DNA from 2 places in the Rhodovulum sp. HP10 genome. Region 1 is predicted to be linked to the other one. Evidence: riboswitches for the same ligand, from Rfam matches in the RefSeq annotation. Region 1 holds a riboswitch; the other holds the start of a gene.
What was found. Region 1 has a riboswitch for cobalamin ahead of ACK8CO_RS10780 (5-methyltetrahydropteroyltriglutamate--homocysteine S-methyltransferase). Riboswitches for the same ligand answer to the same signal wherever they lie in the genome.
Positions count from the first base shown of each region.

Region 1 (4,819 bases):
AGACCGCCAGCCAGAGCGGGATGACCGCCGCCGCGAACAGTGCAGCCAACAGGAAGAACGGCCGGAAGCCGTAGGAAAACAGGGCAAGCTGCGACAGTCTGGTCATGATGGTTCCTTTCCGGATTGGGCGGAGCTCTGCCCGGATTTGCGGCCCTGCGAAGACCTCGTCGTCGCTGTCAAGGCATCTGCGCCGGGAGTTCCCCAAAGGGCCCGGCCGTCCCGGCAGGCTGTTGCTTCCCGGCCAGGCCGATCCGGGGCGGCACCGCCATGCCGCTTGCGAGGGGCGGCGCGCGCCTGGCGCCGGGGATGTTCGCACCGGGGATCGCCGAGCCGGTCCCGCGCGGCCCGGGGCCCGTGTCGCCGGCGCCGCCGCCAGTCGTCCGGCGAGCGGTCAGCCTCTCGTCGAGTTCCGGAGCATCCGGCCCGTTTCCGGGTACGAAAGGCCGCCCCGCAATGTCGCCGCGGCCGGGCCTTGTCCCCTTCCGGGAGAGCGCCGATGCGGCACGGGCGATGGGGCTGCCGCAACAGGGGGGACAGCAGATGTCGCAGGGGAAGCCTCCTTTCGCCGTCACATGCGTTTTCATGCCTTCCCTTTTGCGCTGTCGCGGGCCAGACCTCATTGCGTTTCGACAAATTCGGGGCCGGTTCATGGTCGCAAAACTGGATGAAAGCCTGTTGCAGGATGTCGGCCCGTTCCGGCGGCTCGACCGGGGACAGATCCGCGAGATCCTCGATCTGGCCACCGCCCGGCGTTTTGACGAGGGCGCGGCCGTGTTCCGCGAGGGCCACCCGGCAGAGCGTTTCCATCTGCTTCTGGACGGCGTGATCCGGGTCATGCGCATCACCGCCGAAGGCACGGCGGTGACCGCGCTCCATATCCCGTCGGGACAGCTTTTCGGGATTGCCCGGGCGCTCCGGCGCGAGAGCTATCCCGCCACGGCGATCTGCGCGCGGGACTGTCTGACGCTGTCCTGGCCGATGAGCCTCTGGGACGGTTTCACGGCCCGCTATGACGGCTTCGCCGAAGAGGGCTACAGGACCGTCGGCACCCGCGTCGGCGAGATGAATGCGCGGCTGATCGAGATGGCCACGCAACAGGTGCAGCAGCGCGTGGCGGGGGCGCTGTTGCGGCTGATCGCGCAGTCGGGCCGCGAGGTGGAGGCGGGGATCGAGATCGCCTTTCCGGTGACGCGGCAGGACATCTCGGACATGACCGGCACGACGCTGCACAGCGTCAGCCGCCTGCTGAGCGCCTGGGAAAAGGCGGGCATCGTGGCCAGCCGCCGGCGCCATGTCACCGTGACCGATCCGCAGCGTCTGGGGCTGATCGGCGACGGGCGGTAAGCCGCACCGCCGGGCGAATGGGCGCAGGCCCCGCGCCCCGGACCCGGCCGCCGGGCGACACCGGGGGCGGGGCGGAAAGACATCGGAGACATGTCGCGAAAGGTGGCATCGGCGCATGTTCTCGGCGCGAGGGGCCTGTTCGCGATCCAGGCGCCGGGCGGAGCGACGGCCTTCCGAATCCAGGCCTTGTCGGCGTCTGCCTTGGAGGTCTGGCGCCCGGCCGGAGAGCGGCGCATCCCCGGCCGGTCGGGACCCTCTGCGGCAGATCCCGGCGAAAGGGCGCCCGCAGGAGACAAGACGGGCCTGCCTCCGTTCCGGGCGCCCCGCCCCGTCCCCTTTGCGTCAGGTTTCGCCCCAGATCGCCTCGGCGCTCTTCACGACCAACTCCAGCTTGCGCTTCTGGTCGTCCTCGGTGATCTCGTTGCCATGCTCGGTCGAGGCGAAACCGCATTGGGGTGCGACGCCGAGCTGGCCGATATCGACATATTTCGACACCTCGTCATATTTCGCCCTGATCCAGTCCAGCGATTCCAGCTTGCCGGTCTTGGTGGTGATGAAGCCGGGCATGACCCGCTTGCGGCCCTTCGGCAGCGCGGCCAGCGGCTCGAGCCCGCCGGCCCGCCCGGTATCGTATTCCATCAGGTAGATATCGACCGAAGTGCAGTTGAAGATCGCGTCGGCCGCGACGTGATAGCCGCCCTCGGCCACATGCGAGGAGCGGAAATTGCCGCGGCACATATGCATCCCGATCAGCATGTCGGCCGGGCGATCCCGGATCGCCTCTTCCAGCATCCAGGCATATTTGCGGATCAGCGCGTCGGGATCCTGGCCCATGGCGCGACGCTCTTCGCGCTGGGTCTCGTCGCCGAGATAGGCGAAGAAGATGTCGTCGAGCTGCAGATAGCGGCAGCCGACATCGTAGAAGGCCCTGACCGCCTTGCGGTAGGTCGCGGCGATGTCATGGAACAGCAGTTCCTGATCCAGATAGGGCCGGTAGTCGATATTGCCGGGAACCATCCGGTAATGGCAGGCCGAGGGCCCCGGGATCGAGATCTTGGCGATGCCCTCGCCCGGCGCCACCAGATCCCGGAGATAGGTGAAATGGCGCAGCATCGGATGATCTGCCGGGAAATCCAGCGGCCCGGTCAGATGCGCCTCGATGGGCGGGGTCTTGTGCTTTGTCTGGAACGGCAGGCTGCGGGTCGAGGGCTTCATGTCCAGTCCGGTCAGCATCCCCATGAAATCGTAATGCCAGAACTGGCGGCGGGCCTCGCCATCGGTGAAGACCCGGAGCCCGGCCTCCTTCTGCATCGCGACCAGGGCGGCGATTTCGCGGTCCTCGACGGCGCAGAGCTCGGCGCCTTTCAGGCCCTGCATCCTGGCCCCGGCAATCGCCTGCGGGCGCAACAGCGAGCCGACATGATCTGCCCGAGGAAGCGCAGGGCGGAGGGAGGAGGTATCTTCGGTCGTCATCGTGACATGCCTTTCGAACGGCCCGCGCTCGGCGCGCGCCGGAACTGGAAACGAAACCCCGCGACCGGCGTCGCGGAGCGGCGGTGTCACCTTTGCGGAAGGCCGCTCCCGGCACGCCCCACGCGGCCGGAACAGGTGATCGGTCCAGGCAGGTTTCCTGACTCGCGGATGAGCGCCTTGCCCGGCCTTCCCGGCGCGCGCGGCCAGTGGCATGTCGGGCAGGCTGTCCGCCTACAGTTGCGGGGGCAGTTCCGGCTCCGGCCGACGGGCCGTCCCGGATTCCCTTTTCACCGGACATCGATCCGGCACCTGAACCGCGCCAGAGATGCGAGAGCGGCGCGCGACTGTCAATGCGCCGGGCTTTCAGAAGTTTTCATGACAATGATGAGGGCGCCGCAGGTTGCGCCCCTGACCCGGCCCGGTCAGCGCGGTTTGCGCGGCCTGACATAGAGTTCCAGCTTGTGGCTGACGATCTCGAAACCGTGCTTGCGGGCGATCTCTTCCTGCAGCCGCTCGATCTCGTCGGATCTGAATTCGACCACCTCGCCGGTCTCGAGATTGATGAAATGGTCGTGATGCTGTTCGGGGGCCGGTTCGTAGCGCAGGCGTCCGTCCTCGAACATGTGGCGTTCGATCAGCCCCTTCTCGGCAAGCTTGTTCATCGTCCGGTAGACGGTGGCGATGTTGATCCCCGGCTCGATGGCGGCGACCCTGCGATGCAGCTCTTCGACATCGGGATGATCCCCGGCCGCATCCAGCACCTCGAGGATGACCCGGCGTTGCCCGGTGATGCGAAGACCGTGCCGCCGACAGATGTCGAGCAAGGACTCGGGGCTGGCTTTGGTCATGGGGCGTCCGCTCCGTCGGTGATGTCCTGTGCCCGACACCGGAGCGGGCCGGTCGGGCTGAAGCGATGCCATAGCATGAACGCGTGGCAAGGTCATCCGGCTTGACGACAGGCAGGGCCGCCGGACCCGGGCGGCCGGGAAGGCAGGCAGGGGGTGGCAGGCCTCCGGTTGCGGGCTGCAATTGCAAATAACTTGCAACAAGCCATGGGGCTGCTATCTGTATCTGCGACTCTCTTGCAACTGGGCGGCCCGTGCAGGGCGATTGCCCGAACCCTGGAAAGGACGGTCCATGAGCCTGAAGATGACAGGCCTGATCGGGGTGGCGGCTACGGCCGGGCTGATGGCGGGCGCCGCACTTGCGGATGCAGACCGGATGAAGGTGGTGACGACCTTCACGGTCCTGGCCGACATGGCCCGGCATGTGGCAGGCGATGCGGCCGATGTGGTCTCGATCACCAAGCCGGGGGCCGAGATCCACGGCTATGAGCCGACGCCGCGCGACATCCTCCGGGCGCAGGATGCCGACCTGATCCTGTCGAACGGCCTGAATCTCGAGCTGTGGTTCCAGCAGTTCCTGGACCATCTCGGCGACGTGCCCTCGGTCACGCTGAGCGAGGGCATCGACCCGATCCCGATCGCCGAGGGCGCCTATCGGGGCAAGCCGAACCCGCATGCCTGGATGGGGCTCGAGACGGCGCTTGTCTATGTCGACAATATCCTCGACGCCTTTGCCGAGCACGACCTCGCCAATGCCGCGACCTATGTCCGGAATGCCACCGCTTACAAGGACGCGCTGCGCGCCACGCTCGAGCCGCTGAAGGCCGAGATCGCGACCATTCCCGAGGCGCAGCGCTGGCTGGTCACCTGCGAGGGCGCGTTCAGTTACCTGGCGCGGGATTTCGGGCTGAAGGAGCTGTATCTCTGGCCGATGAATGCCGATCGGATGGGCACGCCGCAACAGGTGCGCGCGGTGATCGACGGGGTCAGGCAGAACGATGTTCCGGTGGTCTTCTGCGAAAGCACCGTCAACACCGCCCCGGCCGAACAGGTCGCGCGCGAGACCGGCGCCAGATATGGCGGGGTGCTCTATGTCGACAGCCTGTCGGAACCGGGCGGACCGGTGCCGAGTTATCTCGATCTGCTGAGGGTCACGT
Region 1 covers NZ_CP180201.1:2,290,588-2,295,406, forward strand. The annotation lists gene ACK8CO_RS10770 (NnrS family protein) at 1-106, opposite strand, end outside; gene ACK8CO_RS10775 (Crp/Fnr family transcriptional regulator) at 649-1,344, shown strand; gene ACK8CO_RS10780 (5-methyltetrahydropteroyltriglutamate--homocysteine S-methyltransferase) at 1,687-2,817, opposite strand; cobalamin riboswitch at 2,947-3,145, opposite strand; gene ACK8CO_RS10785 (Fur family transcriptional regulator) at 3,240-3,665, opposite strand; gene ACK8CO_RS10790 (metal ABC transporter substrate-binding protein) at 3,955-4,819, shown strand, end outside.

Region 2 (4,819 bases), 1.5 Mb from region 1:
CCTCGACCCTGGCCATCGCCGCCTCGCGGCCGAGCCCCAGATTGAGCGGCCCGAAGGCCACATCCTCGGCCACGGTCGGGCAAAACAGCTGATCGTCGGGGTCCTGAAAGACCAGCCCCGCCCGGCGGCGCACCTCGTGGAAATCGGGCTCGGCCCGGCGCACCTGCCCGAAGGCACGGATCCGCCCCGCCTGCGGAACGAGAAGCCCGACCATCAGTTGCAACAGCGTCGACTTGCCCGAGCCGTTCGCCCCCGCGACCGACAGCCTCTGGCCCGCCTCGAGCCTCAGCCCCGCGCCCTGCAGGATCGCCGGCCGGCCGGGATAGCCGAAGACGAGCCCGTCGATCTCAAACAACGCCATGGACAAGCTCCGCCAGGATCATCGCCAGCAACAGCGCCCCGAGCCCCGCACCGAAGGCCGCGTCGCGGGGGCCGTAGGCGAAGCCGGAGAGCATCGGGAGCCGGCCCGAGAAGCCCCGGCATTTCATCGCCGCCAGCACCCGTTCCGAGCGCTCGACCGCGCGGACCAGCATCATGCCGACCAGATAGCCGAGGCTGCGATAGGTATGCCAGGAGGTGCCGGGCCGGAAGCCCCGGACCTTCATCGCCCGGCGCAGCCGCAGGTATTCGGCGCGCAGCACCTCGATATAGCGGATGGTGAACAGAAGCAGATGCACCAGCCGCTCGGGCGTGCCGAGACGGTGAAGCGCCTGACCCATCGTCACCGGCTCGAGCGTGCCGACCAGCGACAGGAGCGCCAGCACCACCGCATTGGCGGTCAGCAGGATGCGGGCGGCATGCAGGAGCCCCTCGCGCGAGGCCTCGACCCCCCAGAGCGCCATGACCGGCGTTCCGGGCGTAGTGAAGGGCAGCATCGCCACCAGCAGGAAGATGAAGCCGTCCATCGCCGCCATCCGCCGCAGCGTCCGGCCCGCCGCCCGGCCCGACAGCGCCATCAGCCCCAGCGCCAGAAGAAGCGCTGCCAGCAGCACCGGCAGGAATGAGGCGCCGACCGTGACGCAGGCGAAGGCCCCCGCCCCAATCAGCCGCGTGCGCGGATCGAGCCCGTCAAGACGCGAGACGGCACCGGGCGCCGCCCGGTCGGCGGTGAGGATGTCGGACACCGGGGGTCAGCCCTTCATCCGGCGCCGCGCGGCGACATAGAAGCAAAGCCCGAAAATCCCGGCGATATAGCCGATGCCGCCAAGGATCGTCTGCAGGTCGTTCTTCTCGCGATAGGCGGCGATCTCGCGGCGCAGCGGCCGCAGCTCGTCGCGCAGCATCTTCGCGATCTCGGCCTTGTCGGCCTCGCTCAGCCCCGGCGCGGCGATCAGCGCGGCCGCCGAAGGCCCGGCGGGCGCCTGGGCGGGGACTGCCTCCAGCGGGAAGGTCGAGGGGTTGCGCCCGTCCGAAACCGGGGCCGCGTCCCCTGCCCCGGCTTCAGGGGCGGTTTCAGCGGCAGCTTCGGCGGCAGCCCGAGCGGCGGGGCTGTCGAGGATCGCCGCGACCTCCTCGGCGCTCATGGTGAATTCGGCGACATGGCCCGCGCCCAGATCGGCGCGGAAGACATGGGCCACGGCGCGCGTCGGGCGGAAGGTGAACAGCCCGTCGGCACCGGTCATCGCCTCGCCGAGGCGGTTGCCCTCGGGATCGAACACCCCGACCGGGGCATCGACGGCCATGTCGCCATTGGAAAAGCCGACCTCGCCCTCGATCAGGGCTCCGCTGGGATAGGCGGCGGCGATCACCTTGTGCGCGAGCGCGGGCATGGGCGCCAGAACAAGCGCCAGGGTCAGGAAAATCGGGCGGATCATCGGGCGGGTCCTTGCAGGCTGAGAAAGAGATCGGGCTTGACCTGGATGGCCAGGTAGACGGCTGCGGCACTCAGCAGGCCCTCGATCGCCATCACCGGAACATGGGCGAGAAAGACCAGCTTGGCCGCCGGAAGAAAGGCCGCACCGCTGAGCGCGAGGGCGACACCGACAAGCGCGGCGGTCAGCGCGATGGCCAGCGCGCCGCCGATACCGCCCCAGATCGCGGCGGTCCGCGGACTGCCGGACGCGATCCCGCGCCGGCAGAGGTAATGCACGATCACCGCGGGCAGCGCGATGTTCAGGGTATTGACACCCAGCACCGTCAGTCCGCCGAAACCGAAGAAGACCGCCTGGAGCAGCAGCCCCACGAACAGCGCGGGAAAGGCGGCCCAGCCGAGCACCAGCCCGGCCAGACCGTTCAGGATCAGGTGCACCGAGGACGGGCCGATCGGCACATGGATCAGCGAGGCCACGAAGAAGCTGGCCGAGAGCATCCCGGCGGCGGGGATCTTCTCGAGCGTCAGATCGCGCAACCCGCGGGCGACGCCTCCGGCCGCCAGCACCGCACCGCCGATCACCACGGGCGCCGCCAGCGCCCCGTCCACGATATGCATGGCCCCGCCCCTATTTCAGATCGAAGGCGCGGATCCAGAGGACCGCATCCTGGCTGAGTTCCTTGCCCTCATGTTCGGTATCGGGCCCGACCCCCAGCGCGGCAAAGCCCCAATAGCCCGCCTTCGGCACGCCGAAGGTGAAATAGCCGTTCTCGTCCGTCACCGCGACAACCGCGCCGCCCGGCAACGGCCCCGCCGTCGCGGGCTTGGGCGCGCCCGTCGCCATGTCGGGCTCGGCCGCCATGTATTCGATCTCGATCTCGGCACCCGCGACCGGAGCGCCCTCGGACAGCACCCGCCCGGTGAAGGTCGAGCCCGCGATCACGTTATAGGGTTTGACCAGCGGCAGGATCTCGGCCTTGAGCCCCTGCGGGCCGTCCCAGTCGGTGGGCATCTGGCCGCGGTTGACGTAGGTCTTGGTGATCTGCTGGATGTAGATATCCTCGGAGTCCTCGTAATAGGGCGCGGGCACCGTCACCAGGACGTAATCGCCCATCCGCTTGACCGGCAGGCTGCCATCCCATGCCACAGCCTCGTTCAGCGGACCGCGAAAGACAGTCTGGCTGAGTGTCGGCTTGAGGTCGATCCGCTCGCCGCGATGGATGGCGTAGAATTCCAGCGGCTCGCCCATATCCATGACCGGCCCGCTTTCCTGCGGATGCCAGAAGATCAGCTTGACCGGCACATCGCCGGGCGCGTCGATGAGGCTTTGCTCGGTATAGGCCAGCTGGAAATGCGCCGCCGCGACCCCGGGAACGAGGGTCAGTGCCAGCGCGGCGGTTACGAGATTGCCGTGGAAGATCAAGGTCGTTGCCTTTCAACATGAGCGGCCGGACAGGCCGCGGGAGAAAGGACGAACGGGATGAGAGGCTCGGAGCGGCCGGGACGCGGCCGAACCGGGCCAGACGCGCACCCCGGCGTCCGGTGGAAACCGCCTCCCTTGCGGGGATACGGGCGGCCGGCAGGTCTCCTGGCTTGCGGGTCTCAGCTTGGCTGGCCTTCCCGGGGGCCTCCCCAGTGGCATTCTCAGCCGTGCTCGCCGCTTACAGTTGCGGGGGCAGCCGCGGAATTGCCCGTCCCGTCGGACGGGCGCACCGCGTTCCCTTTTCACGTCCGGACCCTCGGGCCCGGGCGAACCGGTCACGCATCCGTCATTGCAAGCAGCTCGGGACTTGTCAATCGGCACAACCGCCGCGCGGCCCGGGTTTGACGCGGCCGCCCCGCCCGCTAAGCTGTCCCCGACACGCGCAAGGAGCCCCCATGACCGACGAGACCGCCGCCGCGACCGATACCGCCCCCACCAATACCGCAGCCGACGACGCCCGCCATGCCAGCAAGATGGCCAAGAAGAAGGCCGCGCGCGACAAGATCATGGCCGGGAAATCCGGCGAGAAGGGGCTGATCCTGGTGCATACCGGCACCGGCAAGGGCAAGTCCTCCTCGGGCTTCGGGATGATCCTGCGCTGCATCGCCCATCAGATGCCCTGTGCCGTGGTCCAGTTCGTCAAGGGTGCCTGGGATACCGGCGAGCGGCGGCTTCTGACCTCGCATTTCGGCGATCTCTGCCAGTTCCATGCCATGGGCGAGGGCTTCACCTGGGAAACCCAGGACCGCGCCCGCGACATCGCCGCGGCCGAAAAGGGCTGGGAAAAGGCCAGGGAGTTGATCCGCGACCCCGAAATCCGCATGGTGCTGCTCGACGAGATCAACATCGCGCTGCGCTACGGCTATCTCGACCCGGCCGAGGTGGTGGCCTTCCTGCAGGCCGAGAAGCCGCCGCTGTCGCATGTCGTCCTGACCGGGCGGAACGCCCCCGAAGAGCTGATCGAGGCGGCCGATCTGGTGACCGAGATGACGCTGGTCAAGCACCCGTTCCGCTCGGGCATAAAGGGCCAGCCGGGCGTCGAGTTCTGAGCCGCGCTTGACATCCGCAGGGCCCCGTCCGACACCCCCTGCCGAATGTCGCAGGAGCCGCCATGACCCTTGACCGGACCCGGAGCCGCTATCCCGACCTGCCCCCCGGCGATGCGGCCCCGCCGATGCCCGAAATCTCGGTACCGATGCTCGACCCGGTGCCGCCGCGCCGCGCGAAGGCCCTGATGCTGCAGGGCACGAGTTCGGATGTCGGCAAGAGCCTCCTTGTCGCGGGGCTCGCCCGCGCCTATGCGCGGCGCGGCCTGAAGGTCGCGCCCTTCAAGGCGCAGAACATGTCGAACAATGCCGCCGTCGCCGCCGACAGCGACCTGCCTCCCGGCCCCGACGGCACCGCCCCCAGGGGCGAGATCGGCCGCGCCCAGGCGCTGCAGGCGCAGGCCGCGGGGCTGCCCCCCTCGATCCACATGAACCCGGTGCTGCTGAAGCCGCAGGCCATGGTCGGCTCGCAGGTGGTGC
Region 2 covers NZ_CP180201.1:3,803,996-3,808,814, reverse strand. The annotation lists gene ACK8CO_RS17845 (energy-coupling factor ABC transporter ATP-binding protein) at 1-361, opposite strand, end outside; gene cbiQ (cobalt ECF transporter T component CbiQ) at 348-1,124, opposite strand; gene ACK8CO_RS17835 (cobalt ABC transporter permease) at 1,131-1,814, opposite strand; gene cbiM (cobalt transporter CbiM) at 1,811-2,428, opposite strand; gene ACK8CO_RS17825 (DUF4198 domain-containing protein) at 2,439-3,233, opposite strand; cobalamin riboswitch at 3,371-3,584, opposite strand; gene cobO (cob(I)yrinic acid a,c-diamide adenosyltransferase) at 3,689-4,342, shown strand; gene ACK8CO_RS17815 (cobyric acid synthase) at 4,489-4,819, shown strand, end outside.
Region 2: linked by a shared signal. The riboswitch ahead of ACK8CO_RS17825 (DUF4198 domain-containing protein) and the one ahead of ACK8CO_RS10780 (5-methyltetrahydropteroyltriglutamate--homocysteine S-methyltransferase) in region 1 are both predicted to bind cobalamin.